3 regions of the Achromobacter pestifer genome follow, and region 2 is predicted to be linked to each of the others. Evidence: predicted binding sites of a transcription regulator. Region 2 holds the regulator's gene; each other region holds the start of a gene.
What was found. Region 2 encodes LexA, which represses DNA repair genes until DNA is damaged. Its sites were predicted from a motif close to ACTGTATNNNNATACAGT; they were not measured.
Positions count from the first base shown of each region.

Region 1 (9,635 bases), 2.3 Mb from region 2:
AAGCGGGCCGGCACGGCGCCCAGCAGCGTGGTCCATTCCAGGATCTGGTCGTACCAGGCGAAGTCGCCCACCGGCACGAACTTCAGGCCGGCGGCGGCCTGAAGTTTCCAGTGCTTGGCGCGCAGTTCACGGCCCGTCTGTTCCAGTTCTTCAGAGGTCTGCTTGCCGGCCCAATAGGCTTCGACCGCGCGCTTCAGCTCACGTTGCGCGCCGATGCGGGGGAAACCCAAATTATGAATAGTAGTCATGACATTTCCGCCGTTAGACAAAATTTGCTCAAGTGACGGCTATTCTGATGCCAAACCAAAATGAATCAAAATCAATGTACACATTCATAGAATGAGCAAATCTCATACAATATGAGCTTATTTCCTAACCCTGTAGTCACCCATGCTTGAAATCCGCCATCTTGAAACGCTTACCGCCATCCGCGATGGCGGCAGCCTGCAGGAAGCCGCCGAGCGCCTGCACCTGACCCAGTCGGCCCTGTCGCACCAGTTGCGCGACCTGGAAACCCGGCTGGGCACGCCGTTGCTGAACCGCCGCACGCGGCCGGCGCGGCTGACGACCGCGGGCCTGCGGGTGCTGGCGCTGGCGGATGAAGTGCTGCCGCGCATCCGCGCGACGGAACGGGATCTGCAGCGGCTGGCCGCGGGCCGCACCGGCCGGCTGCACCTGGCGATCGACTGCCATTCCTGCTTTCAGTGGCTGATGCCGGCCCTGGATGCCTTCCGCGCGCAATGGCCGGATGTGGCGTTGGACCTGTCGGCGGCGTTTTCCTTCGCCCCCCTGCCCGCCCTGGTGCGCGGCGACCTGGACCTGGTCATTACCTCGGACCCCCAGCCACTGGACGCGGTGGAATACCTGCCGCTGTTCAAGTACGAGCTGGTGCTGGCCGTGTCGGAATCCAATCCGCTGGCCGGCAGCAAGTTCGTCATGCCGGATCAGTTGGCCGACCAGACGCTCATCACCTATCCCGTGGACAAGCAGCGCCTGGACATTTTCACGGCCTTCCTCGACCCCGCCGACGTGGAGCCGGCCGCCATCCGCCGCGCGGAGCTCACCCCCATCATTGCGCAGCTGGTGGCCAGCAACCGCGGCGTGGCCGCGCTGCCCAACTGGGCGCTGACGGAATACATGAATCAGGGCTGGCTGCGGCTGTGCCGGTTGGGCCCGCAAGGCGTATGGCGCACGCTGTACGCGACGGTGCGCAGCGAGGACACGGATGCCTCGTACATCGATGAGTTCCTGACCATTACCCGCGACGTGTGTTTCAAGACGCTGTCGGGGATCAAGTCGGCGAAGTAAGAAGCCAGCCGTTTGCAGCGGAGGAACTCAGTCCTCGTCGCCGCCTTCGCCCAGAATGCGACGAATCACGTCATGTGCAAAGCCACGGCTGGCCAGAAAGCGCGCCTGTTTTGCGTACGCCGCGCGATCCTCCGGCTTGGCGCTGAAGCGCTTCTTCCAGACTTCGAGCGCGCGGTCGTATTCGGTAGCGCGCAGTTGTTCGCGCAATTCGGCGACCTGGTTGTCGTCCACCCCGTGCTGCCGCAATTCCTGCACGATGCGCGCCGCCCCCTGGCGCGAGGCGCGCCGATGGACCAAACTTTGCGCAAAGCGTTCGGTGGACAGCCAGCCTTCCTTCTCCAGGGCATCGAGCACGGCCTCGACTTCGGCCGGATCTTCGGCATGGGCGGCAAGCTTGCGCGCCAATTCCTCGCGGGCGTGCTCGCGCCGCGACAGATAGCCCACGGCCCGCATCTTCAACGACGGCCCCTTGCGGGTCGACTGACTGTCGGTATCCTGGCCGTCCTCGGCCGCGGCGGCACGGCGGCCGCGGCGCGCACCGCCCGCTTCCGAACTGCGGCTCCATGAATCCGGCGCATCGCCGGCTTGCGCTTCCTGCTCGCGGCGCGCATCCGAACTGCGGCGCAAGCCCTGCGGCTTGGCCACGGTTTCGAATTCATCGTCCAGCTTGGCGCGGAGGCGCTCGGCTGACGCGGGCGGCGGTTTCCAGCTCATGCGTTTCCTGCTTGCTATGCATAACGGCAGGCCCGTCCTGGCGCCTGCCGCAAGTGTTCGGGCTGCCCCGACGCGATACGCGGGCCGTTCGCGGCAAATCTGAATCCGCCACGCGCCAGGCCCGCCACCGATCCGATCAATCTTCGGCGGTGTCTTCCGCGGTGGGTACGAATTCGGCCGCGCGGCTGACGATGCCCTGGTTCTCGCGGACGCGGTTCTCGATCTCGACGGCCATGTCCTTGTGCTCTTTCAGGTACTCGCGGACATTGTCCTTGCCCTGGCCGATGCGGTTGCCGTTGTAGCTGTACCACGCGCCGGACTTGTCCACCACATTGGCGGCCACGCCCAGATCAATGATTTCGCCTTCGCGCGAGATGCCGGCGCCGTACATGATGTCGAATTCGGCCTGCTTGAACGGCGGCGCGACCTTGTTCTTCACGACCTTGACGCGGGTTTCGTTGCCGACGACCTCGTCGCCCTTCTTGATGGAACCGATGCGGCGGATGTCCAGGCGCACGGAGGCGTAGAACTTGAGCGCGTTGCCGCCGGTGGTGGTTTCGGGGTTGCCGAACATCACGCCGATCTTCATGCGGATCTGGTTGATGAAGATGACCATGCAGTTGGTCTTCTTGATGGTGGCGGTGAGCTTGCGCAGCGCCTGGCTCATCAGGCGGGCTTGCAGGCCGGGCAGGGAATCGCCCATTTCGCCTTCGATTTCGGCCTTGGGCACCAGCGCGGCCACCGAGTCGATGACGATCAGGTCGACCGAGCCGGAGCGCACCAGCGCGTCGGTAATCTCCAGCGCCTGTTCGCCGGTGTCCGGCTGCGAAATCAGCAGATCGGTCAGTTTGACGCCCAGCTTGGAGGCGTATTGCACATCGAGCGCGTGCTCCGCATCAACGAACGCGCAGGTGCCGCCGATTTTCTGCATTTCAGCGATGACCTGCAGCGTCAGCGTGGTCTTGCCCGACGATTCCGGGCCGTAGATTTCGACCACGCGGCCTCGCGGCAGGCCACCGACACCCAGCGCGATGTCCAGACCGAGCGAGCCCGTGGAAACCACCTGGATGTCATGCGAAACCTCGTTGTCGCCGTAGCGCATGATCGAGCCCTTGCCGAACTGCTTTTCGATCTGCGAAAGCGCGGCGGCAAGCGCCTTGGCCTTTTCCGATGCGGCGGCCTTGGTGGTTTTGTCGTCCATGTAGAGTCCTGTCTGTAACGTATCTGGTGTCTAGGGAAGTGCCGCAGGTTTAGGCGGGTGCTTTGAGCAACGGGTCAGATTATGGCATCGGATTATACTGTACATAAAACCAGTGTGCCAGTGTTTTGCACGTATACCCTGAGTGGCAAGCTTGGCGCCCTATGCCAGAATGCCAGACGAACCCGGCGTTTTGTCCCCTTTGCGCCACGGGGTCTTTTCTCACTGTAGCCCATGCGTATCCTGATCGCCGAAGACGACAGCATCCTGGCCGACGGCCTGTCCCGTTCGTTGCGCCACAACGGCTATGCCGTGGATGCGGTGCGCGACGGGTTGGCGGCCGATTCGGCGCTGGCGGCCCAGGCATTCGACCTGCTCATCCTGGACTTGGGCCTGCCGCAACTGGCCGGGCTGGAGGTGCTGCGCCGCCTGCGCGCCCGCAACTCCGCCCTGCCGGTGCTGATCCTGACCGCCGCCGACAGTATCGAACAGCGCGTCAAGGGGCTGGACCTGGGCGCCGACGACTACATGGCCAAGCCGTTCGCGCTGTCGGAACTCGAGGCCCGCGTGCGAGCCCTGACCCGGCGCGGCGCGGGCGGCGGCGCCACCATGATCAAGCACGGCCGCCTGCTGTTCGACCAGACCGGCCGCGTCGCCGTGGTCGACGACCAGACGCTGGACCTGTCGGCGCGCGAAGTCAGCCTGCTCGAGATCCTCCTGACCCGCAGCGGCCGCATGGTCAGCAAGACCCAGCTTGTCGACCACCTGTGCGAATGGGGCGAGGAAGTCAGCACCAACGCCATCGAGGTCTACGTCCATCGCCTGCGCAAGAAGCTGGAGCCCAGCGGCGTGAAAATCGTGACGGTGCGCGGCCTGGGCTACTGTCTTGAGCGGGACCAGGGTGCGGCGTACCTCGCAAGCTGAAGCGGCGCCGCCGGAAGCGCTGAACCAGGAAGCACTGGAGGTCATGCGGGCGGGGGCCAAGGGCCCGAGCTTCGCGCCGCCGCAACGCTCCCTGCTGGGCGAGATCCTGGACTGGATGCTGGCGCCGCTGTTCCTGCTGTGGCCGATGAGCGTGGCCATCACCTACGTGGTGGCGCAGAACATCGCCAACGTGCCCTACGACCGCGCGCTGGCCAACAATCTCCACGTGCTGACCCTGCAGGTGCACGCGCAGGACGGCCGCGCCGTGCTGAAGATGACCAGCACCGCGCGCGAAGTGCTGCACGCCGACGAGACCGACAGCGTGTTCTGGCTGGCGCTGGGCAGCCGCGGCGAATACCTGGGCGGCGACCGCGCCCTGCCGCTGCCTTCCACCGTGGGCCAGCCCCGCCCCGGCGAAGTGCAGTACGAAGACGCGACTTTGCGCGGCTTCGGCATCCGGCTGGCGTTCACCTGGGTGGACCTGCACCTGCCGGATACGCAGCCAGCGCTGCTGATCGCGGCCGAGACCGTCGAAAAGCGCACGCAGCTGGCCAACGACATCATCAAGGGCGTGATCATTCCGCAGTTCGTGGTGCTGCCCATCGCCGTGCTGCTGGTGTGGTTCGGGCTGTCGCGCGGGGTCGCGCCGCTGAACGCGCTGCAGCAGCGCCTGCGGGCCCGCCGGCCCGACGATCTTTCGCCCATCGACGAGCGCGCCGCGCCTACCGAGATCGCGCCCCTGGTGGCCGCGATGAACGATCTGCTGGACCGGCTTTCGTCCAACGTGCAGGCGCAGCGCCGCTTCGTCGCCGACGCGGCGCACCAGTTGAAGACGCCGCTGGCCGGCCTGCGCACCCAGGCCGAGCTGGCGCTGCGCGACGCCAGCCCCGAGGAAATGCAGTCCAGCCTGCGCCAGCTCGTGACCGGCTCGGAACGCGCCACTCGCCTGGTGAACCAACTGCTGTTGCTGGCCCGGGCCGAGAACCCCAGCGCCATCGGCTTGACCCGCACGGACCTCAACGCCATCGCCTACGAACAGGCCATGCACTGGGCGCCGCAGGCGCTGTCGCTGAACACCGACCTGGGCTTCGAGGGCTCGGACCACCCGGTGGAGATCAACGGCAACCCCCTGCTGCTGGCCGAACTGCTCAACAACTTGGTGGACAACGCGCTGCGCTACACGCCGCGCGGCGGCCACATCACGGTACGCGCACAAATCCTGGGCGCGCATGCGGTATTGGAGGTCGAGGATTCCGGCCCCGGCATCCCGCCTGAAGAGCGCGAACGGGTGTTCGACCGCTTCTACCGCGTGCTGGGCACCCAGTCCGACGGCAGCGGCCTGGGGCTGGCCATCGTGCGGGAGATCGCCCAGAAGCACCAGGCCAGCGTCGAAATCAGCGATCACCCCACGGCGCATTCGAACCTGCCCGGCATGCGGATCCGCGTGATCTTTCCGCTTTACACCGAGTTGTCAGACCTCTCCGACGCCTCCTAGGACTATCCCTAGCCTCCCAGGGGATAGTTACTTTCAGTTTCAATTTTAAGACTCAAGTAAGTATCCCGTCAGAACCTCGTCAGCGTCACCCCCCAATGTTGCATATAGCTCAATGTCGGCTCGCCGGCGGCGGGCGCAGCACGGCGGACCACCGCCGGCCATAAAACCGAGGAGACATCATGAGCACAACAACCATGGCAGGCCGCGGTCCATCCGCGGATCCGCGCCCGATGACCAAGGATGAACGCCGCGTCATCTTTGCGTCGTCGCTGGGCACGGTTTTCGAGTGGTACGACTTCTATCTGTACGGCTCGCTAGCCGCCATCATCGCGCAACACTTCTTCTCGGGCGTGAACCCCACCGCGGGCTTCATCTTCGCCCTGCTGGCGTTCGCCGCCGGTTTCGCCGTACGCCCGTTCGGCGCACTGGTGTTTGGCCGCCTGGGCGATCTGGTCGGACGCAAGTACACCTTCCTGGTCACGATCGTGATCATGGGCCTGTCCACGTTCCTCGTGGGCGTGCTGCCCAGCTACGCCAGCATCGGCCTGGCCGCCCCCGCCATCCTGATCGTCCTGCGCCTGCTGCAAGGCCTGGCGCTGGGCGGCGAGTACGGCGGCGCGGCGACCTATGTCGCCGAGCACGCGCCGCATGGCCGCCGCGGCTTCTACACGTCCTGGATCCAGACCACCGCGACCCTGGGCCTGTTCCTGTCGCTGCTGGTCATCCTGGGCATCCGCACGGTCATGGGCGAAGACGACTTCAAGGCCTGGGGCTGGCGCATTCCGTTCCTGATCTCGGTCGTGCTGCTGGGCATCTCGGTGTGGATCCGCCTGCAACTGAGCGAATCGCCGACCTTCAAGCGCATGAAGGAAGAAGGCAAGGGCTCCAAGGCGCCGATCGCCGAATCGTTCGGCCAATGGAAGAACCTGAAGGTCGTGATCCTGGCGCTGCTGGGCCTGACCGCCGGCCAGGCCGTGGTCTGGTACACGGGCCAGTTCTACGCCCTGTTCTTCCTGACGCAAACGCTGAAGGTCGACGCCAATACCGCCAACATCATGATCGCCATTGCGCTCCTGATCGGCACCCCGTTCTTCGTGGTCTTCGGCGCGCTGTCCGACAAGATCGGCCGCAAGCCCATCATCATGGCAGGCTGCCTGATCGCCGCGCTCACGTACTTCCCGATCTTCCAGGGCATCACGCACTTCGCCAACCCGGCGCTGGAAAAGGCCCAGGCCACGGCCCCGGTCACCGTGATCGCGGACCCCACCACCTGCTCGTTCCAGTTCAACCCGGTGGGCACTTCGTCCTTCACCAGCTCTTGCGACGTGGTCAAGTCGTTCATGGCCCGCAACTCGGTGAACTACAAGAACGAAGCGGCGCCGGCCGGCTCGGTCGCCAAGGTCAAGATCGGCAACGACGAGTTCGCCTCGTTCGACGGCAAGACCATGGCCCCGGCAGACTTCAAGGCCAAGGCCGCAGAACTGGACAAGGCGCTGACGACTGCCATCCGCAGCCACGGCTACCCTGCCAAGGCTGACCCGGCCCAGAGCAACAACGTCATGGTCGTGGTGCTGCTGGCCATCCTGGTGCTCTACGTCACCATGGTGTACGGCCCGATCGCCGCCATGCTGGTGGAAATGTTCCCGACGCGCATCCGCTACACGTCGATGAGCCTGCCCTACCACATCGGCAACGGCTGGTTCGGCGGCTTCCTGCCCCCGGTCGCCTTCGCCGTGGTCGCCGCCACCGGCAACATCTACGACGGCCTGTGGTATCCGATCATCATTGCAGTCATGACCCTGGTCATCGGCACGCTGTTCGTGCGCGAATCCAAGGACAACGACATCAACGCTTAAACGGCCATCCCCCGCCGGACGGGACTGCTGCGCCCGCCCGGCCTTTCAAAAGCTCCTTATGGAGCTTTTTTTTTGCGCGCAATCAAGCAGGATCCGTCCCAGGAAGCGAGCGGGCGAAAAAGAGACCTGCACTTTCAGGACCATGTCAGACCCGCGCCATTAGACTGAGCGCTCAGATTACGGCCTTGCGCCAGATTGACCGACGATTGATCCCCCTGTCGGACGATTGCAGGGCCAGTGTTCTGACACCGATACCGCGTTCCCCGCGAGCCTTTTATGACGCGGTATTGCGTGCTCCCGTACCGGCCCGGCCCTCAATGAGCCGGGCCGCTTTTTTTTGTGCCGGCGCGCGCAAAAATGGCGACCCGCGGTCGCCATGGCTTGCTTCTGCAGACGGCGGCCGTAGCCGCCCGCAATCAGCGGCGCATGCCCACGCCGATGGCCACCACTCCGGCCACGATGGCCGCGATGCCGGCCCAGGCCGGGATCGCCACCGACTTCTCGGTCTCGGCGGTAGCCTTCACCGAACCAATCTGCAGCACGGTCTCCTCGGACTTGTAGTTGAAGCCCTTGTAGGCCAGGGCAGCGATGCCCAGGACGATCAGAATGGCGCCGATGATCTTCATTTTTTATCTCCAGTTCGACTTGCTGCGCGGACAGTAGCGCATCGGCCCGCCGCTGTCAGTGACAGAAGGTGTCGCATCACGCTGCGGTATTGCCGCACTTCGGCAAAGCGGCCGCGTCGTATAGAATCAACCCTTTTGGCCGACGCTCATGTGGTTCAAGAATCTCAAGATTTATCGCCTCTCCTCGCCGTGGACGCTGGTCGGCGACCAGCTTGAAGAAACGCTCGCGCGGCATGCCTACCAAAGCGGCAACAACCTCGAAATGCAGAGCCTGGGCTGGGTGCCTCCGCGTGAAAACGGCGGCCTGGCCCATGTGGTCAACGGCCAGATCCTGCTGAGCCTGCGCGCCGAGAAGAAGCTCCTGCCGGGCACCGTCGTCAACCAGGTCGCCAAGGCCCGCGCCCAGGAAATCGAAGAGCAGCAAGGCTACAAGCCGGGCCGCAAGCAAATGAAGGAAATCAAGGAGCGCGTCACCGACGAGCTCCTGCCGCGCGCCTTCAGCGTGTACCGCGACACCCGTGTCTGGATCGACCCGCAGAACCATTGGCTGGTGATCGACGCGGCCGCCTCGGCCAAGGCCGACGAAGTCATCGGCCTGTTGGCCAAGTGCGTGGACCCCTTCCCGCTCGAAAACCTGTACGTGGCGCAGTCCCCGGCCTCGGCCATGACCGGCTGGCTGGCCGAGGACGAGGCTCCGGCCAACTTCTCCATTGACCAGGACACCGAGCTGCGTTCGTCGGGTGAAAGCGGCGCGGCCATCCGCTACGTCAAGCACTCGATCGACGCCGACGACGTGCGCCGCCACATCCAGTCGGGCAAGCAGTGCACTCGCCTGGCCATGACCTGGGCAGACCGCATCTCGTTCGTGCTGACCGAAGGCCTGGACGTCAAGCGCGTTGCGCCCCTGGACGTGCTGAAGGAAGGCAACGAAGGCGTGGCCGCCAACGACGACGAAAAGTTCGATTCCGACATGATGCTGATGACGGGCGAACTGGCCAAGATGATGGCCGAACTGGTCGACGCGCTGGGCGGCGAAAAGAAGGTGTAAGCCGCAGGCGCCATGGCGCCACGGGCAAACCGCGGGCCGCCCATGATCGGGCGGCCTTTTTCATGCGCGAGAAGCCTGGCTTCAGGCCGCCACCGCGCGGTCGCGGCCGGCCTGCTTGGCCTGGTAGAGCGCCTTGTCGGCGCGGTCGATCAGATAGGCATAGTCCGGATGGCCGTCGAACGTCGCTACGCCGATGCTGGCCGTGATGAGCAGCGGACCGGCCTCGGGAATGTTGAAGACATGGCGGCGGATTTCCGCGCCCAGCTTCTCGGCCGTGGCCAAGGCGGCCTCGCTTGCGGTGTCCACCAGCACCACCAGGAATTCTTCGCCACCATAGCGGAACACGAAATCGCTGGAACGGCACGATTGGTGCAGGACCTCGGCAAACTGGCGCAGCACCTGGTCGCCGCCGGAATGGCCGTGCTGGTCGTTGATGGCCTTGAAATGATCGATGTCCAGCAGCAGC
Region 1 covers NZ_CP053985.1:608,703-618,337, forward strand. Annotated here, with positions in the region: gene metE (5-methyltetrahydropteroyltriglutamate--homocysteine S-methyltransferase) at 1-248, opposite strand, end outside; gene FOC84_RS03210 (LysR family transcriptional regulator) at 391-1,308, shown strand; gene recX (recombination regulator RecX) at 1,336-2,022, opposite strand; gene recA (recombinase RecA) at 2,159-3,223, opposite strand; gene FOC84_RS03225 (response regulator transcription factor) at 3,455-4,144, shown strand; gene FOC84_RS03230 (sensor histidine kinase) at 4,260-5,639, shown strand; gene FOC84_RS03235 (MFS transporter) at 5,834-7,495, shown strand; gene FOC84_RS03240 (hypothetical protein) at 7,912-8,121, opposite strand; gene FOC84_RS03245 (recombination-associated protein RdgC) at 8,270-9,169, shown strand; gene FOC84_RS03250 (diguanylate cyclase) at 9,251-9,635, opposite strand, start outside.
Region 1: recA (recombinase RecA) is a predicted target of LexA. The motif match lies at 3,320-3,337, and genes of this name have one in related genera.

Region 2 (9,635 bases):
TGAACGCCTGAACCGCATCCTGGCCGCCAACACCGGCCAGACCATGGAACGCATCGAACTGGACACGGAACGTGACAACTTCATGTCCGCCGAAGATGCGGTATCGTATGGACTGGTGGACAAGGTGATGAGCTCCCGCTCGGAAGGCTGACTTCCAGGTTGATCTGAACCCGCTGCCATCATGTTTGAGTAAGCGCATGCGCTAGGCTTTGTTCCAGCCTGGCGCATCTTTACCTGAGATACGAAAGAAATATGCCTGAAAAAAAGGGATCGGCAGACGCAAAAGTGCTGCATTGCTCGTTTTGCAATAAAAGCCAGCATGAAGTCCGCAAGCTGATCGCGGGTCCGTCGGTATTCATCTGCGATGAATGCATAGATCTGTGCAACGACATCATCCGCGAGGAGGCGCAAGCCACCGCGCGCGCGGCGATTCGTTCCGAACTGCCCACTCCGGCTGAAATCAAGACTTTCCTCGACCAGTACGTCATTGGGCAGAACTCGCCCAAGCGCATGCTGGCCGTGGCCGTCTACAACCATTACAAGCGCATCCGCCACGGCGAGATCAAGGGCGACGAAGTCGAGCTCTCCAAGAGCAACATCATGCTGATCGGCCCCACCGGGTCGGGCAAGACGCTCCTGGCCCAGACCCTGGCGCGCATGCTGAACGTGCCCTTCGTCATGGCCGACGCCACCACGCTGACCGAAGCCGGTTACGTGGGCGAAGACGTCGAGAACATCATTCAGAAGTTGCTGCAGAACTGCAACTACGAAGTGGAAAAGGCGCAGCGCGCCATCATCTACATCGATGAAATCGACAAGATTTCCCGCAAGTCCGACAACCCGTCCATCACCCGCGACGTGTCGGGCGAGGGCGTGCAGCAGGCCTTGCTGAAACTGATCGAAGGCACGGTCGCTTCGGTGCCCCCGCAGGGCGGCCGCAAGCACCCGAACCAGGACTTCGTCCAGGTCGACACGACCAACATCCTGTTCATCGTGGGCGGCGCCTTCGATGGGCTGGAAAAGGTCATCCGCGACCGTACCGAGAAATCGGGCATCGGCTTTTCGGCCTCGGTGCGCGCCAAATCGGAACGCGGCGTGGGCGAGCTGTTCTCCGAGGTCGAGCCCGAAGACCTGATCAAGTTCGGCCTTATTCCCGAACTGGTCGGCCGCTTGCCGGTGGTCGCCACCCTGGACGAGCTGGACGAAGCGGCCCTGGTGCAGATCCTCACCGAGCCCAAGAACGCCTTGCTCAAGCAGTTCCAGAAGCTGTTCGCCATGGAAGGCGCCGAGCTCGACGTGCGTCCCGCCGCCCTGAAGGCCATCGCCCGCAAGGCGCTGCGCCGCAAGACGGGCGCGCGCGGTCTGCGTTCCATCATCGAGCAGGCCCTGCTCGACACCATGTATGACCTGCCTTCCCAGGGCAACGTCAAGCGCGTGGTGCTGGACGAGGGCGCGATCGAAGGCGAGGGCAAGCCATTGCTCATCTACGCCGACGAAGACGCGGCTTCAGATAAGCCAGAGCGCGGGGAAGTCCGCGACGCCGCAGCCTGATATTTCAAAAGAGCCCGTTCCTGTAACGGGTTTTTTTGCCTAAGGCGGATTCCCGGGTGCAAACACGCTTTTCCTGCAGGCGCGACGCTTGCATACTGAGGGTGCCGCCCGCGGTTTTTTTCAGCCTATGGGGGATCCAGGCGCCGAGATCTTGAATTTTCGGCTATTGTTCCCATAACAGACGTAACCGACGTGGATCGCCCGGGTATACCCGGATCTCCCGTCCCCGATACGCCGAGTCATACCGAGGAACCTCCTATGTCTGCCAGCCAGACCCTGCCTTCCGACCCGATCGACCTGCCCCTGCTCCCACTGCGCGACGTCGTGGTGTTTCCGCACATGGTCATCCCGCTGTTCGTCGGCCGTCCGCGCTCTATCCGCGCGCTCGAGGTTGCGATGGAAGCGGGCAAGAGCATCATGCTTGTGGCCCAGAAATCCGCCGGCAAGGATGATCCCACCCCTGAAGACGTCTACGAGATCGGCTGCGTGGCCGGCATCCTGCAGATGCTCAAGCTGCCCGACGGCACCGTCAAGGTGCTGGTCGAAGGCACCCAGCGCGCCCGTATCAACAGCATCGAGGACGCCGATTCGCATTTCACCTGCCAGGTGACGCCGATCGAACCGGATGCCATGCAAGGCTCCGAGACCGAAGCCCTGCGCCGCGCCATCGTCGCGCAGTTCGAGCAATACGTAAAACTGAACAAGAAGATCCCCCCGGAGATCCTGACCTCGCTGGCTGGCATCGATGATGCCGGACGCCTGGCCGACACGATCGCCGCGCATCTTCCCCTCAAGCTCGAGCAGAAGCAGAAGATGCTCGAGATCGTCGGCACCTCCGAGCGCCTCGAAGGCCTGCTCACGCAACTCGAAACCGAAATCGACATCCTCCAGGTCGAGAAGCGGATTCGCGGCCGCGTGAAGAAGCAGATGGAAAAGAGCCAGCGCGACTACTACCTGAATGAGCAGGTCAAGGCCATTCAGAAGGAGTTGGGCGAGGGCGAGGAAGGCGCGGACATCGAAGAGCTTGAAAAGAAGATCATCGCTGCCCACATGCCCAAAGAGGCGCGCAAGAAGGCCGATGGCGAGCTCAAGAAGCTCAAGCTCATGTCGCCCATGTCGGCCGAAGCCACCGTGGTGCGCAACTACATCGATACGCTCATCAACCTCCCCTGGAGGAAGAAGAGCAAGATCAACAATTCCATCAGCAACGCGGAAACGGTGCTGGACAACGACCACTACGGTCTGGAGAAGGTCAAGGAACGGATCCTGGAATATCTTGCCGTGCAACAGCGCGTGGACAAGGTGAAGGCGCCCATCCTGTGCCTGGTCGGCCCTCCTGGCGTGGGCAAGACCTCGCTCGGCCAATCCATCGCCAAGGCGACGAACCGCAAGTTCGTCCGCATGGCGCTGGGCGGCGTGCGCGACGAAGCCGAGATCCGCGGCCATCGCCGCACCTACATCGGCTCCATGCCCGGCAAGATCGTCCAGAACATGTCGAAGGTCGGCGTGCGCAATCCCTTGTTCCTGCTCGATGAAATCGACAAGCTGGGCATGGATTTCCGCGGCGATCCCTCGTCGGCGTTGCTGGAAGTACTGGATCCGGAACAGAACCACACGTTCCAGGACCACTACATCGAAGTCGACTTCGACCTGTCCGACGTCATGTTCGTGGCCACCAGCAACACGCTGAACATTCCGCCGGCCCTGCTGGACCGCATGGAAGTCATCCGTCTTTCCGGTTACACCGAGGAAGAGAAGATCCACATCGCCCGCGACCATCTGCTGCCCAAGCTGCTGAAGAACAACGGCGTGAAGGATAGTGAACTCTCGGTCGACGACAGCGCGCTGCGCGACATCGTGCGCTACTACACCCGCGAAGCCGGTGTGCGTGCGCTTGAACGCGAAGTGGGCAAGATCTGCCGCAAGGTCATCAAGCAGTTGCTGACCCAGAGCGACCGCGCCAAGGCCGAAGGCAAGGCTGCCGAGGTCAAGCCGGTGAACGTCACGGGCGACAACCTGAGCGATTTCCTGGGCGTGCGCCGCTACACCTTCGGCATGGCCGAAAAGGAAAACCAGATCGGTCAGGTCACGGGTCTGGCCTGGACGGAAGTCGGCGGCGATCTGCTGACGATCGAAGTCGCGGACATGCCTGGCAAGGGCGTCATTCAACGCACGGGTTCGCTGGGCGACGTGATGAAGGAATCGGTCGAGGCGGCCCGCACGGTGGTGCGTTCCCGCGCCCGCCGCCTGGGCTTTGCCGACAGCGTCTTCGAGAAGCACGACATGCACGTGCACGTGCCGGAAGGCGCGACGCCCAAGGACGGTCCGTCCGCGGGTATCGCGATCACCACGGCCATGGTGTCGGCCTTGTCGCGCATCCCGGTGCGTGCCGATGTCGCCATGACCGGCGAGATCACGCTGCGCGGCGAAGTCCTGCCCATCGGCGGCCTGAAGGAAAAGCTGCTCGCGGCTCACCGTGGCGGCATCAAGACGGTCTTGATCCCGGAAGAAAACGTCAAGGATTTGGCGGAGATCCCGGACAACGTCAAGAACCATCTTGAGATCGTGCCGGTGCGCTGGATCGACAAGGTCCTGGAACTGGCGTTGGAGCGTCTGCCGGAGCCCTTGGCCGAGGAAGAGGCGGTCAAGGAGCCCCTGGTGGCCAAGCCTACCGAACCCGGTTCGACCGATCCGGTGCTCAAGCACTGATGCACGCCCGGAGGACGCCGCCAGTACGGGGCGTTTTTCCAGGATGGGGCTTCCAACAAAAAACCCCGCCAGGAAAATTGGCGGGGTTTTTTTATGCTGCGGGCAGCGGGCCGGCGCCGCAGGCCTTTAGTGCAACGCGTGCGTGCGGATCAGGCCGACCGCGATGCCTTCCAACGCGAAATCCTGGCCTGCTTCGACCACGATGGGTTCAAAGTCGGGGTTTTCGGGCAGGAGTTCGATGTGGCCGTTCTGGCGCTGCAAGCGCTTGACCGTGACATCGTCGCCCAGACGGGCCACCACGATCTGGCCGTTGCGGGCTTCCGAGGCTTTCTTGACGGCGAGCAGGTCGCCTTCCAGGATGCCGGCGTCGCGCATGCTCATGCCGCGCACCTTGAGCAGGTAGTCGGGCGTTTGCGCGAATAGATTGGGGTCGACGCCGACCTCGCGTTCGACATGCTCGGCGGCCAGGATGGGGCTGCCAGCGGCCACGCGGCCAACCAGCGGCAGCAACAATTGCGCCAGGCCCGGCATGGGCAGCGAGCTTTGCGTGGGGGCAGGGGAGTTGTCCTTCAGGCGGATGCCACGGGAGGCTCCGGCCGTCAGTTCGATGGCGCCCTTGCGCGCCAGCGCCTTGAGGTGATCTTCCGCCGCATTGGGGGAACGGAAACCCAGGGCCAGGGCAATCTCGGCGCGGGTTGGCGGAAAGCCGGTGCGCGCGACGGTCTGCCTGATGAGGTCCAGGATTTGTTGTTGGCGATCAGTGAGTTTGCTGGCCATGGCGATGATCCGGTGCTAGCGGACTGTACATATATACAGCGCCATTCTGGGGGACGCAGCGCAAAAAAGCAAGCTATGGGGCCGCCGCCGCGCCAAAGCCAAGGTGACGGCAGGCCGGTCAGGATGTCCCGGATCGGACGCACCCGGCGAAATCGGCCGCGGCCGGCCGTTGGAAAGCCATGTGCTTACGGCTCCATGGCACGGCCGGGCCTGGACGATGCCGCGTCTGCTACTCCGGCTTGATTCCGGCCGCGTCGATGACGCCGCGCCACTTTTGGGTCTCGGATTCGATATAACCCTGCAATTCCTCCGGACGGGTGGCTTTGATCGTGATGGCTTTGTCTTCGAGCTTGCGGATGATGTCGGGTTTGGCCAGCGCTTTCAGCAAGGCGGAACTCAGCACCGACAGTCGGTCGGCCGGAATGCCGGCTGGGCCCATGACGCTGACCCAGGCGTCTACGCTCATGTTCTTCACGCCCAGTTCCTCGGCGGTGGGCACGTCGGGCAGTTCCTTGATGCGCGTGGTGCTGGTGATGGCCAGCGCCCGCACTTTGCCCGACTGCACCAGGCTCAGGGCCGCGGGCAGATTGTCGAACCCGAGGTCGACGTGACCGCCCATCAGGGCGGTCAACGCCGGCCCGCTGCCTGAGAAGGGAATGTGCTGCATTTTTGCGTCCGTCAGGATCTTGAAGTATTCGCCGGTCATGTGCGGCGATGTGCCGGTCCCGGGGCTGGAGTAGGACAGTTGCCGCAGCGTTGCATCGGCGACCAGGGTGCGCAGGTCCTGATACTTCGAATCGGCATTGACCAGCACCAGATTGGTGTAGAAGCCAACCTCGCCGATCATGGTGAAATCCTTGATGGGGTCGAAATTCAGCTCCTTGCGCAACAGCGGGTTGATCACGTTGGTGGCTACGGTACCCAGGAAGATGGTGTAGCCGTCGGGCTTGGCGTGTGCGACCGACGAGGCGCCGATAGTGCCGCCAGCGCCCGCCTTGTTTTCGACGACCACGGCCTGTCCCAGTTCGCGCGATAGGCCCTCGGCCAATACCCGCGCGACGATATCCGTCGAGCCTCCCGGCGGAAACCCGACCACGAAGCGGATAGGCTGGTCCGGAAAGGCTGCGGCGGCGGAGCCGCCCAGCGTGACGGCCAACACGCAGCTTGTGGCGGCAATCCAGGTCTTGAAAGTCATGATCGATGTTCCTCCTGCCGGGTCGCGTCGCGCAAGTCGTCGATAATTCGCCGCTTGTCGATCTTGCCCAGCGTGTTTTTGGGAAAAGACTGCACGATGTGGATGATTTTGGGTGTCCGCACGGACCCCAATTGCTGCTTGCCGTAGTCGATCAGCGCCTGCGCGCTGATCGCTTCCGGCCGAACCGGCACGACCGCCATTTCGACGCGTTCGCCCCATTCGTCGTCGGCGCTGCCGAACACCACGCATTCGGCGATGTCTGGGTGTTGCGCATAGGCGTTCTCGACGTCGGAGGGATACACATTGAAGCCGCCGCTGATGATGACGTCCTTGGAGCGGCCCTTGATGAACAGGAACCCGCGCTCATCGATGACGCCGATGTCTCCAGTGTGGAACCAGCCGTCTTTCAGGACGGCCGCGGTCTGTTCGGGCATGTTCAGGTAGCCCGACATCAGCAAGTCGCCGCTGGCGATAATTTCGCCCAATGTGTTTGGGTTGGCGCTTGGGCGGCCATCGGCGCCGACGACTGCCACGCGCGTCAGGGGGCCGATGCGGCCTGCGCTGCCTCGGTTTTCCGCTAGGGAGCCTGTAGCGCCGTCCATGCCTGCGATGATGACTGGCGCTTCTGTCAGGCCGTAGGTAACGCCCAGTACGGGGCCAAACGCCGCAATCGCCTGCGACTGCAGCGGGGCAGGGCATGGCGCACCGCCATACAGCAGGTTGCGCAGCGCTGGCAGATGGCGCGCAGCGTCACGCTGTGCCTGCACCAACCGCTGGAGCAGCGTGGGAGGCAGCCAGGTGGACGTCACCCCATGGGTGTCCATCAAGGCGTGCAGTTGCTCGGCCGTGGCCTTGCTGGCGATCACCAGGCAGCCACCGGCATGCAGTACCGGCAGCACGAAAGTGCCTGCGCCATGCGTCATCGGCGGAGCCAGCAGAAAGCGTTCCTCGCTGTCGAAGCCATACGCCATGGCCAGCGACGCCACCATGGTGTTGATGCAGCGCAGCGACTGCAATACGGCTTTGGGCGCGCCCGACGATCCGCCGGTGAACTTGATGGCGGCCCTATCGCCCAGATCCGGGTTGAAGCGCAATGGTGACTGGCCTGCGTGTTCATGCACCAGCGCGTCGATATGGAGCTCACGGCCCGCGTCGTTGCAGATGCGCAGGCCATGGTAGGAAGCCAGCAGCGCCTCGTATGCCGCGTCGTGCAACACGATGTCGGGTGTGGCCGTCGCCAACTGGCGGGCGATGTCCTGTTCGACTACGGTCGGCGTCAGCGGCACCAGCACGCCGGCGCAGGCGTAGGTGGCCAATATGCCCAGCAGCATCGCGTGCGAATTGCCAGCCAGCGTCGCGATCACCGGACGCGGTTTGCCCGACAGGCGTTGCAGCGCCGCGGCCAGCGCTAGCGTCTGGCCGCGCAGCGCTTCGTAGGTGTGGGCGCGGCCGCTAGCCGCATCGATCGCCGCGATGCGATCTGGGTACCGCATGGCCGCATGCAGGAAAAAATCGATAGGCTGCATGCTAGAGCCTGTTGCTGAGCACCGTGACCACGGCCGCGGCATCTTCGTAATGCAAGAAGCCGCCGCCGTTTTCGGCCACTGCGGTACGGGCGCCCTGTACCTGGCGCGCTCCAGCCTCATGGCGCAGTTGCGTAACGAGCTCATGGATTTGCACCAGTCCCGTCGCGGCGATCGGGTGTCCCTTGGACACCAGGCCGCCCGATACGTTGACGGGTGTGGTTCCGCCCAGGCTGGTTGCTCCGCTTTCGGTGTATGGCCCGCCTTGGCCGCGGGCGCAAAGGCCCAGATTTTCGATCTGCAGCAGTTCCGCGAAGCTGGATGCGTCATGCACTTCAGCCAGGTCGATGTCCTGCGGAGTGATCCCGGCCATGGCATACGCGCGCTTGGCAGCCAAGTGCACGCAGTGCCTGTCCATATCGGTGATGTCGCGGATCACCGTGCTGGCCGCGCCGATGCCTGCGACCCTGACGGCCCGTTGCCTGCGCGCGTCGGACAGGGTGCGGCTGCTGGACAGCACGATGGCCGCGGCGCCGTCAGAAATGGGTGCGCACATGGCGCGCGTCAGAGGCCAGGCGATCTCAGGGGTCGCAAGCACCTCGTCGAGCGACATAGCGTTCTGGTACTGGGCCAGCGGGTTCATGGTCGAGTGCGAGTGGTTCTTGGCGGCCGCGCTGGCGATCTGCCGCTGCGTGGTTCCATACGTGCGCATATGCTGGCGCGCCATGGCCGCATAGATGTCCATGAAAAAGCTCTGCGTATTCCAGGCGCCGGGAGAGTTCAGCCGCTGTCGGATGTCAGGGTCGGTCTCCTGCTGGCAGAAGAAATCCCATGTCTGGCGCAACAGATGTATGTCGGTGCCGCCGAAGAACGCGTTCATCATCTCGGTCTTCTTGTCCGGATAGAACATCTTTTCCGCGCCGACCACCAAGACCGTGTCGAACATGCCCGATTCGATCGCCATGCAGGCGTTGAACAAGCCGGAACTGCTGCTGGCGCAGGCATTTTCGATATTGAAGACGGGGATGCCGCTCACCCCCATCGCGTTCAGCGCGCATTGGCCGCGGATCGAATTCTGCTTTTCCATTTGGCCCTGGCGCACGTTGGAGAACCATGCCGCCTGCATGTCTTCCAGGGCGTGGCCGCTGTCGGTCAGGGCATTGTTGACGGCTTGTTCGGTCAATTGCTTGACCGAGAGATCCGGGTGGCGGCCAAGCGGAGTATGGGCGATGCCGGTGATGTAGACGTTCATGATGGGTGTAGGCAGCTAGTCGATGAGTGGCTCTATTCTGCGTGGCCGGCCGTTCCGTATTAACCCCTGCTTACCCGTTGAAAACAGGATAAAGTTCCGGCATATGAAACTTTTCTGCCTGATGTGGACCCGGATGACATGACGCAATCCTCCAGCATCCAGAAGGCGCTGCGAGTGCTGAAAACCGTGCAGCGCCATCACGAAGAAGGTCTGCGGCTCACGGACGTGTGTCGAGAGCAGGGGTTGGAAAAACCGACGGCGCTGCGCCTGTTGCGCGAACTGCTGGCGCAAGGGCTGGTGGCGCGCAACGCGCGCAGCAAGAAGTACTACCTTGGCGACTACTGCCGGAAACTCGGGGAATCACTGGCTACGCAATCGTCGCTGTCCGTGCGCTATGGACCTTTGCTGCGGCGTATCTCCGACCGCACCGAAGACGCCAGCTTCCTGGTGATCCTGCAAGACCTGGATACCCTGTGCATCGGCCGGGAAGTGGGTACCTATCCCATTCAGGCCTTGGCCATCCCGGTCGGCAACCGTCAGCCCATCGGTGTGGGCGCGGGCGGGCTGGCCATGCTGGCGAGCTTCGACGAAGACCTCACGGAGCATTACCTCAACGTCAACAGGGCTC
Region 2 covers NZ_CP053985.1:5,412,126-5,421,760, forward strand. Annotated here, with positions in the region: gene clpP (ATP-dependent Clp endopeptidase proteolytic subunit ClpP) at 1-151, shown strand, start outside; gene clpX (ATP-dependent Clp protease ATP-binding subunit ClpX) at 253-1,551, shown strand; gene lon (endopeptidase La) at 1,810-4,260, shown strand; gene lexA (transcriptional repressor LexA) at 4,387-5,037, opposite strand; gene FOC84_RS25730 (Bug family tripartite tricarboxylate transporter substrate binding protein) at 5,267-6,232, opposite strand; gene FOC84_RS25735 (class I adenylate-forming enzyme family protein) at 6,229-7,725, opposite strand; gene FOC84_RS25740 (thiolase family protein) at 7,760-9,007, opposite strand; gene FOC84_RS25745 (IclR family transcriptional regulator) at 9,146-9,635, shown strand, end outside.

Region 3 (9,635 bases), 2.4 Mb from region 2:
CTTTGCCACGCGCGGTGTCTGGAGCGGCGCCGGCCTGTCCTTGCCCGCGCCGGAACTGGCGCAGGCCGAAGCCCAGCGCGCTACCGCCTATGTGCGGCCGCACGAGTTCGAGGTCGAGCGCTACCGCGACGGCGCGGACGGCATTCCGGTGCGCCTGGCGCATGCCTTCCTCGCCGGTCCCAGCGCCTACCTGGAACTGACCAGCGAGGATTCCGACGCCATCATCGAAGCCGAGGTGCCCGAGTCCCTGTACCGCGAGCTAGGCCTGCGCGATGGCGAAATTCTGTTGGCGCGTCCGCGGCGGGCGCGCATTTTTGCGACGCAATCATGAGCACTACCGATCTTTTGCCTGAACTCGAACCGGGCCTGGCTGCGCGCTGGCGCGAGCTGGGCGCGCGCCTGGCCGACGTGCAGCAGCGCTACCCGGACGCCGCGCTGGCCTCCTCGCTGGCGGCCGAGGACACACTGTTGACGCATGCCATCTACAGCGCCGGCCTGGACCTGGAAGTCTTCACGCTGGACACGGGCCGATTGCACGCCGAGACCTTGGGCGTGCTGGACGCCGTGCGCGAACACTATGGCCGCGAGATCACCGTGTACCGGCCGGTGGCGGCCGCGGTCGAACAGCACGTGGCCGAACACGGCGCCTATGCGTTCTATGAAAGCGTGGAATTGCGCAAGGCCTGTTGCCAGATCCGCAAGGTCGAGCCGCTCAAGCGCGCGCTGGCCGGACGCGGCGCCTGGATCACCGGGCAGCGGCGGGCGCAATCCACCACCCGCGGCGTACTGCCGCTGGAAGAAGACGACCCGACCTTCGGCCTCTACAAGTTCAATCCACTGGCCGAGTGGAGCGAAGAGGAAGTCTGGTCCGTCATCCGCGCCCTGGGCATTCCGTACAACCCGCTGCATGACCAGGGCTACCCGTCCATTGGCTGCGAACCCTGTACCCGCGCCATCCGTCCCGGCGAGGACCTGAGGGCAGGGCGTTGGTGGTGGGAGTCGTCGGACTCCAAGGAATGTGGCCTGCATGCGGGCAACCGGGTCATCAGCATCGCGGCGCGCGCCGATTGATGCGGCCCACGAATTCGAAATCTGTTTTAGGGGAAGTGCATATGTCTGCTGTGATCCAACGCAGCCACCTGGATTGGCTGGAATCGGAAGCAATATTCATCCTGCGCGAGGTGGCCGCCGAAAGCGAGAAACCCGTGCTGCTGTTCTCGGGCGGCAAGGACTCCGTGGTGCTGCTGCGCCTGGCCGAAAAGGCCTTCCGGCCGGGGCGCTTTCCGTTCCCGCTGATGCACATCGATACCGGCCACAACTTCGAAGAAGTGATCGCCTTCCGCGATGCGCGCGCGGCCGAGCTGGGCGAGACCCTGATCGTGCGCAGCGTCGAGGATTCGATCGCGCGCGGCAGCGTGGTGCTGCGCCGCGAGACCGATTCGCGCAATGCCGCCCAGGCCGTGACGCTGCTGGAGGCGATCGAGGAATTCGGCTTTGACGCCTGCATAGGCGGGGCGCGCCGCGACGAGGAAAAGGCCCGCGCCAAGGAGCGCATCTTCTCGTTCCGCGACGAATTCGGCCAATGGGATCCGAAGGCGCAGCGCCCGGAACTCTGGAACCTGTTCAATACCCGCGTGCACCGCGGCGAGAACATGCGCGTGTTTCCGATCTCGAACTGGACCGAGCTGGACGTCTGGCAGTACATCCAGCGCGAGCAGCTGGCGTTGCCGTCCATCTACTACAGCCACCAGCGCGAAGTCGTGCGCCGCAAGGGGCTGCTGGTGCCGGTCACGCGGCTGACCCCGCCGCAGGATGGTGAACAAGTCGAACGCCTGCAAGTGCGGTTCCGCACGGTGGGGGACATCTCCTGCACCTGCCCGGTGGCGTCCGACGCGGCCGACACCCGCGCCATCATCGCCGAAACCGCGGTGACCGACATTACCGAGCGCGGCGCCACGCGCATGGACGACCAGACTTCCGAGGCCTCGATGGAGCGCCGCAAGAAGGAAGGCTATTTCTGATCGCATGACACGCCGGCATGCGCCGGCGACCAGGAACGCACATGAACGCACTAAACGACTCTTTTCTTTCCGGCGCCGACACGGGCGTGCTGCGCCTGATCACCGCGGGTTCGGTGGACGACGGCAAATCCACGCTGATCGGCCGTCTGCTGTATGACAGCAAGGGCGTGTTCGCCGATCAGCTGGACGCGATCTCGCGCGCCAAGCACAAGCGCGTGGCGGGCGACGGCATCGACTTCTCGCTGCTGACCGACGGCCTGGAGGCCGAGCGCGAGCAGGGCATCACCATCGACGTGGCCTATCGCTATTTCTCCACGCCCGCGCGCAAGTTCATCATCGCCGACGCGCCGGGGCACGAGCAGTACACGCGCAATATGGTGACGGGCGCGTCGACGGCGGACGTGGCCGTCATCCTGATCGACGCCACCCGCGCGGCCGACGGCGTGCTGCTGCCGCAGACCAAGCGCCACAGCACCATCGCGCGCCTCTTGGGCATCCGCCACATCGTGGTGGCGGTCAACAAGATGGATCTGGTGGACTGGGACCGCGCCGTCTTCGAGCGCATCCGCGACGCCTATGCGGACCTGGCGGGCAAGCTGGGCATCGAGCATTTCGACGCCTTGCCGCTGTCGGCGCTGAACGGCGACAACGTCGTCACGCTGTCGCCGCAGACGCCCTGGTACGAAGGAGAGCCATTGCTGGCCCTGCTGGAATCGCTGGACCTGGCGAGCGACGGCCGCGCCTTGCCGCTGCGCTTTCCGGTGCAATGGGTGGCGCGCCATGACGGCAGCCGCAAGGATGACTTCCGCGGCTATGCCGGCCGCGTCGCAAGCGGCGTGCTGCGGCCGGGCGACGAGATCACGGTGCAGCCCTCGGGCGTGACGGCAGTCGTGCGCGAAGTGCGCGCCTTCGACCGCGCGCTGGATGAAGCGGTGGCGGGCGACTCGATCACGCTGGTGCTGGATCGCGACGTGGACGTGTCGCGCGGCGACGTGATCGTGCATGCGTCGGCGCCGGCGCAGGTCACGCGCGAGTTCGAAGCCGAGCTGTGCTGGCTCGATGCGCAGGCGTTGAACCCGGCGCGCAAGTATCTGCTGAAGTCGGGCACGCGCCTGACCTCGGCGAAGATACGCGCGGTGCTGTCGCATCGCGACATCCACGAACTGCAGGAAGTGGAGAACACCGAAGGCACGCTGCGCATGAACGACATCGGACGCGTGACGATCACCACGCGCGAGTCGCTGGCGGTCGATCGCTATGCCGATGTGCCCGCGACGGGCACGTTCATCCTGATCGACGAGGCCACGCACCAGACCGCGGCGGCGGGCATGCTGCGCTAGCCCGGAAGAGACTGGAAAACAACGGATTTCCGGCCCTTCAGAACCTGTTGTTTTTTTGCTAAATTCAATACTGGTGCGGGTTTCCGGACGATCTCGTCTGGTGAAATCGATTTGTCCGGACGGCGTTGGCGTCTTGCGGTAAAGTGGGGTTGTCTTACGAAAAGGCTTTTGGTGCTTGTCAAAACCACTGTGTTTTTGTACAGTAGTTTTCATGGCACGCACCGATCATTCTTTTCCCGCCGGTTCTGGGTCCCCGGCTGCCGCCCCCGCCGCCTTGCGCGGTCGGGGTGCGGTTACTAATGTTCGGCATCGCTTTCAGCGCGATGACCGTGTGCAGGTCGACGACGGCTGGTCTTCCTCCGGTCTACCCGCCGACTTCGTAGATTCCGTCCCCGATAATTTCCCTGAAGCAGCCTCTGGCGAGCAAACCGCCGCCCGCGTCATTCCCATCCTGCCGGATGCGCGCATCGCGCCGGCCGCTCCCAAGACCACGGTCACCGCCGAAGAAGCGCGCAAGATGTTGTCGCGCAACGATTCGCCGGACATTCCCTTCGACGTCGCGGTCAATCCGTACCGCGGCTGCGAACATGGCTGCGTCTATTGCTACGCCCGGCCCACCCATTCCTACCTGGGCCTGTCTCCGGGGCTGGACTTCGAAACCCGGCTGGTGGCCAAGGCCAATGCGGTCCAGGCCCTGCGCGCCGAACTCGCGCGGCCCGGTTACAAGCCGTCTCCCATCAACATCGGTTCCGCCACGGACGCCTACCAGCCCATCGAACGCGAATGGCGGCTGACCCGCGGCCTGCTGGAACTGATGCTGGAAACCCGTCACCCGCTCACCATCGTCACCAAGAACGCGCTGGTCGCCCGCGATCTGGACCTGCTGGCCGCCCTGGCCGAGCAGAAGCTGGTGGTGGTGTACATGAGCATCACCACGCTGGACGCGGGCATGGCCCGCACGCTGGAACCGCGCGCCGCCGCGCCGTGGCGCCGGCTGGAAACCGTGCGCAGCCTGACCGACGTCGGCGTGCCGGTGGGCGTGCTGGTGGCACCCATCATCCCGTTCATCAACGACGAGTCCATGGAACACATCCTCCAGGAGTCCAAGGCGGCCGGCGCGCACTACGCCAGCTACACCGTCCTGCGCCTGCCCTGGGAGGTCAAGACCCTGTTCGAGGACTGGCTCAACGCCCATTTCCCGGACCGCGCCCAGCGCGTCCTGCATCGCATCGAAGACCTGCGCAATGGCCGCCGCAACGATCCTAATTTCGGGTCGCGCATGCGCGGAACCGGCGTATGGGCCGATCTGCTGCGCCAGCGCTTCACCATCGCTACCCGCAAGCTGGGCCTGAACCGCCACCGGCTGGCGCTGGATTGCGACCGTTTCCTGCCTCCCGCCGCATCGGTGGGGGCTGCCGATTTCCTATCCCCGGTTGGCGCGCAAGCGTCTTCAGGGGTCCCTTTTTCCGCCGTATCGCCCGCAGCCGGCGCCGTGCACGGGCGCGCAGCGCGCCAGTTGCAAGCCATGGCCGCGGGCCAGTTGTCATTGTTCGATTGACCGCCGGCTGCCGCCGCGGATGCCTGCCGGGGGGCTACGCCCTGGCGCTGGACCATCTTTGCTAGGAGTTCCCTATGAACACCGCTGATATTTCCGTCTTGTCGGACGAACTCGTCGTCACGCTGAACCCGCTGCGCCGCGGCACGAACCACGCCCGCGCCTGGTGCGCCAGGGTGGCCGGCATGGCGCTGCCCTGGAACACGTCCGCGGCCGACGTTGAACCGCGCCGTCGCGTGCGGCCCGGTTCCGTACCGGCTCGCTGGCCGTTCCCGCCAGCGCCCGCCGAAGCGGGCGCACTGGCCGGCCAGGCTGTCGCCGCGCCGGTACCGATGCCTGCGCCCGCAGTACCGGTTGCGCCGGTCGAGGCCGCGCCGGCCTCGCGCGAGCGCTGCCTGGGCAACGCCACGGTGGAGCCCGTGACGGCTCAGGTCACCAGGAAGGCCATGGTGATCGATGTGGTGATGGTGTTGGCCTGGGGCGCGATCATCCCCGGACTGATGTGGCTGGGTGCGGCCGCCGGCTTCTGAGCGGTACAGGGCTGGTCAGCTCGAACCCAGCAGAATGACGCCCGCCAGGATGCCCAGGCAGCCGGCCAACCGGCCTGGTCCGACTTTTTCGCGCAGCAGGAACATGCCGGCCAGGGTGCCCAGCATCATGGACATTTCCCGGGCAGGGGCGACCAGGCTTAGCGGCGCGCCGTTGCGCAGGGCGTACAGCACCAGGATGTATCCCAACGGCGACAGCAGGCCCACGGCCAGCGCCAGATGCCAGTGTCCGCGCATGGCCTCCCAGGACTGGGGGCGGCGGCGCAGCATGTGGGGGGCCATCATGGTCGTGCGGGTGACACAGGTAAACCAGTCGAACAGCACGGGGCTGATCAGCAGCACCTTCACGCCATAGGCGTCGACCACGGTATAGGCGGCGATGAACAGGCCGATCACCACGCCCCAGCGCACGCCCACCCAGGCCTGGGCCTGCTTGAAGATGGTCAGGCGCCCCTGGGTTGCGATCAACAGCACGCCGCCCACCACGCAAAGCATGCCGATGATGCCGGTGCTGGTGGCGGGTTCGCCCAGCAGCAGAAAGGCGCCGGTGGTGGACAGCAGCGGCCCGGTGCCCCGGGCGATGGGGTAGACCACCGACAGGTCGGCCACCTGATATCCCCGTTGCAGGCACAGGCTGTAGCCCAGATGCAACAGGCTGGAGGTCAGGATGGCGCCGACCACCGGCCAGGTCCAGGTCATGCCGTCGTGCAACAGCACCCAGATGACCCACGGCGCGTACAGCACCGAGGCGCACAATCCATAGGCGAAGACGAAGGGAGCGCCCACCATGGCCGCGCGCTTGGCGAGCAGATTCCACGTGGCGTGGGCCATTGCCGCCAGGACGACCAATATCAGGGACGAATACGACATGAAGGAACAGCGCCAGATGACGTGTTTGTTACAGAAGACGGAAGGGTACTCCAAACCGCGAGAACCGGGGCCATGTTACCTGATGCCTGGGGCGATTTTTGGTGTAGAATCATTGGTTTGCCAAATCTCATCCTCTGCTTGCGGCACATGCAACGGGAGCTGGCCTAACCGCCAGTTGGCCGTGCAGCACGCGACGAATGTGGGCTTGTGCGTACAGCGCAATCCTGCAGAAGCGGCGTGAACAACATCGAACGGCAAAAGTTTTAGTCCGCAAAGACATGATGATCTAGGAGTTCTCATGAACCTTATCGCTATCCTGGAACAGGAAGAAATTGCCCGTCTGACCGGCGGTCAAGCCAAGCCTGAATTTGCTCCTGGTGACACCGTCATCGTGAGCGTGAACGTCGTTGAAGGCACCCGCAAGCGCGTGCAGGCTTTCGAAGGCGTTGTGATCGCCAAGCGCAACCGCGGCCTGAACTCCGCGTTCACCGTGCGCAAGATTTCGTCGGGTGAAGCCGTGGAACGTACGTTCCAGCTGTACTCGCCGCAAATCGCCGGCATCGAAGTCAAGCGCCGCGGCGACGTGCGCCGCGCCAAGCTGTACTACCTGCGCAACCGCTCGGGCAAGTCGGCGCGTATCAAGGAAAAGCTGGTCAGCAAGCAAGCCCCGGCGGCTTGATCGCTTATCGGCACACGGCCCCACCAGTGTCGGACGCTCACGCCATCCAGCGTTTTCGTTCGGCACGGGTTTCCGGGTTAAAAAGGCACCTGCGAGGGTGCCTTTTTCTTTTTGCAGAGCCTTTTGCAGAGACGTATGTCTGATTCCTCGTCTTCCCCGCGGCCCCGGCGGCCGCTGGCGCGTCCCGGCTTCGATCCGGCGACGCAACCCTGGGTGGTGGCCAACGCGTCCTTGCCGGCCGTGCCCGCCCGCCTGTTGACCCCGGATTCGTTGCGGGGCACGCTCAGCCAGCCGTCCACCTGGACGCTGGAGCTGTCGCGCGATACCGACCTGCGCTATCCGGGCCGCGAAGGCGTGCCCGTGCCGGCGGCGGTGCTGATTCCGCTGGTGACGCGCGACAACGGTGTGCACATCATGCTGACGCAGCGCGCCGCCCACCTGCATGACCATGCCGGCCAGATCAGCTTTCCGGGCGGACGCATCGAAACCAGCGACTCCACGCCGGAGGCCGCGGCCTTGCGCGAGGCGCAGGAAGAAACCGGGCTGCCCGCCAACCACGTGGAAGTGCTGGGCAGCATGCCGCCGTATCTGACGGCGACGGGCTTTTCCATCATTCCGGTAGTGTCGCTGGTGCGTCCGGGTTTTGACCTGGCGCCCGACGCCTTCGAGGTGGCGGAAGTATTCGAGGTGCCGCTGTCCTTCCTGATGGATCCCGCCAACCACCGGCTGTATGAAGCCCGCCTGGAAGACGGCCGGGTGCGTCAGTATTACGGCATGCCCTACGGCAAGCATTTCATCTGGGGCGCGACGGCCGGCATGCTGCGCAATCTGTACCACCTGCTGCGGCACGGCTTCACGCCTCGTTGATCCCGGCCGGCGCTTGCCGCCGCAATGCATACGGCCCCTGGATGGGGCCGTATGCATTGCGGAACTGCGCTCGGGATCCGGTGCCCGGCTTGGCGTTGCCGGTCTTTCGGCATGGGGCGCCTAGTAGCGCTGCTGCCCCGCCAGGTTCTCTTCCAGGATGCGCTGGTACAAGGCGTAGCGCGCCGGATCGATCGCGCCGGCCTGCAGGGCCGCGACCACGCCGCAGCCGGGCTCCTGCCGGTGGGTGCAGTTGTAGAAGCGGCATTGCTCGATGGGTTCGGTGAACTCCGGGAAGCCGCGGATGATGTCCTCGCGGCTCAGATGCTGCAGGCCGAAGGCCTGGAAGCCCGGTGAATCGATCAGGTCGCCGCCCGGCGCGGGCAGGTGATAGAGCCGCGTGCTGGTGGTGGTGTGCTTGCCCATGTCCAGCGCGGTGGAGTGCTCGCGGGTGGGGGCGGCGGCGTCCGGCACCAGGGCGTTGAGCAGCGTGGACTTGCCCATGCCGCTCTGGCCCAGCAGCAGGCTGGTGTGTCCGGCCAGGCGCGGCGCCAGCAGCGTATGCACCTTTTCGGGCTCCAGCGCGCTGAGTTCGATCACGTCCACGCCCAGCGCTGCGATCGGCGCCAGCCGCGCGCGCGCCGCGGGCAGTTCATCGGCAAGGTCGGTCTTGTTGAGGATGATGATGGGCGCGATGTCCGCGCTCCAGGCGCCGGCCAGGGCGCGCCCGGTCAGGTCGTCCGAAAACGTGGGCTGCACGGCGACCACGATCAGCAGCTGGTCGACGTTGGATGCGAACTGCTTGGAACGCATTTCGTCCGAGCGGTAGAGCAGGTTGCGGCGCGGCAGGATGGCGTCGATGGCGCCTTCGTCCTTGCCCTGGGGCGTGATGCGCACGCGGTCGCCGACCGCGGCGCCTGCCTTCTTGCCGCGGGGGAAGCACTTGCGCAGCGTGCCGTCGGCAAGCTCCACGGTGTAGTGGCGCCCGTGGGCGGCGATGATGCGGCCTTCGTTGGGTCCGGCTGCGGGCGCGCTCATGCAGCGGCCGCCGTCAGGTGGCGGATGCGCACGGCGGCGGGTGGGTGGCTGTCGTAGAAGGCGGAGTGCACGGGGTCGGGAGTCAAGGTGGCGGCGTTGTCGTCGTAGAGTTTGACCAGCGCGGACACCAGGCGTTCCGGCGAGCTCTGTTCGGCCGCGTAGCGGTCCGCTTCGAACTCGTCACGGCGCGAGTACCAGCTGGCCACGGGCGTGAGCATGAAAGTGAATACGGGGATGACCAGGAAGAACAGCAGCAGCGCCATGGCGTCGTTGCGTCCGCCCAGCTGAGGCATGACGCCCAGCCCCACGTAGAACCAGGGCTGCTGCGAGACCCAGCCCAGGATGGCGAAGAAAACCAGCGCGGCGGCGAAGCTGAACACGATGCGCTTGACGATGTGGCGCTTGGCGAAATGGCCCAGCTCGTGCGCCAGCACGGCCTCGATCTCGTCGCCGTTCAGGCGCGCCAGCAGGGTGTCGAAGAACACGATGCGGCGCGAACGGCCGAAACCCGTGAAATAGGCATTGCCGTGGGCCGAGCGGCGCGAACCGTCCATCACGAACAGGCCGTTGAGCGCAAAGCCGCAGCGCTGGGCCAGGCGCTGGATGCGTCCAGCCAGCTCGGGGTCGGACAGCGGCGTGAATTTGTTGAAGAGCGGGGCGATGAACATCGGGTAGATGATCAGCAGCGCCAGGTTGAACGCCGTCCACAGCGCCCAGGCC
Region 3 covers NZ_CP053985.1:727,658-737,292, reverse strand. Annotated here, with positions in the region: gene FOC84_RS03860 (sulfate/molybdate ABC transporter ATP-binding protein) at 1-331, shown strand, start outside; gene FOC84_RS03855 (phosphoadenylyl-sulfate reductase) at 328-1,071, shown strand; gene cysD (sulfate adenylyltransferase subunit CysD) at 1,113-2,021, shown strand; gene FOC84_RS03845 (sulfate adenylyltransferase subunit 1) at 2,063-3,361, shown strand; gene FOC84_RS03840 (PA0069 family radical SAM protein) at 3,573-4,919, shown strand; gene FOC84_RS03835 (hypothetical protein) at 4,994-5,446, shown strand; gene FOC84_RS03830 (DMT family transporter) at 5,462-6,334, opposite strand; gene rplS (50S ribosomal protein L19) at 6,633-7,013, shown strand; gene FOC84_RS03820 (CoA pyrophosphatase) at 7,149-7,880, shown strand; gene rsgA (ribosome small subunit-dependent GTPase A) at 8,001-8,915, opposite strand; gene FOC84_RS03810 (M48 family metallopeptidase) at 8,912-9,635, opposite strand, start outside.
Region 3: FOC84_RS03840 (PA0069 family radical SAM protein) is a predicted target of LexA. The motif match lies at 3,548-3,565, and genes of this name have one in related genera.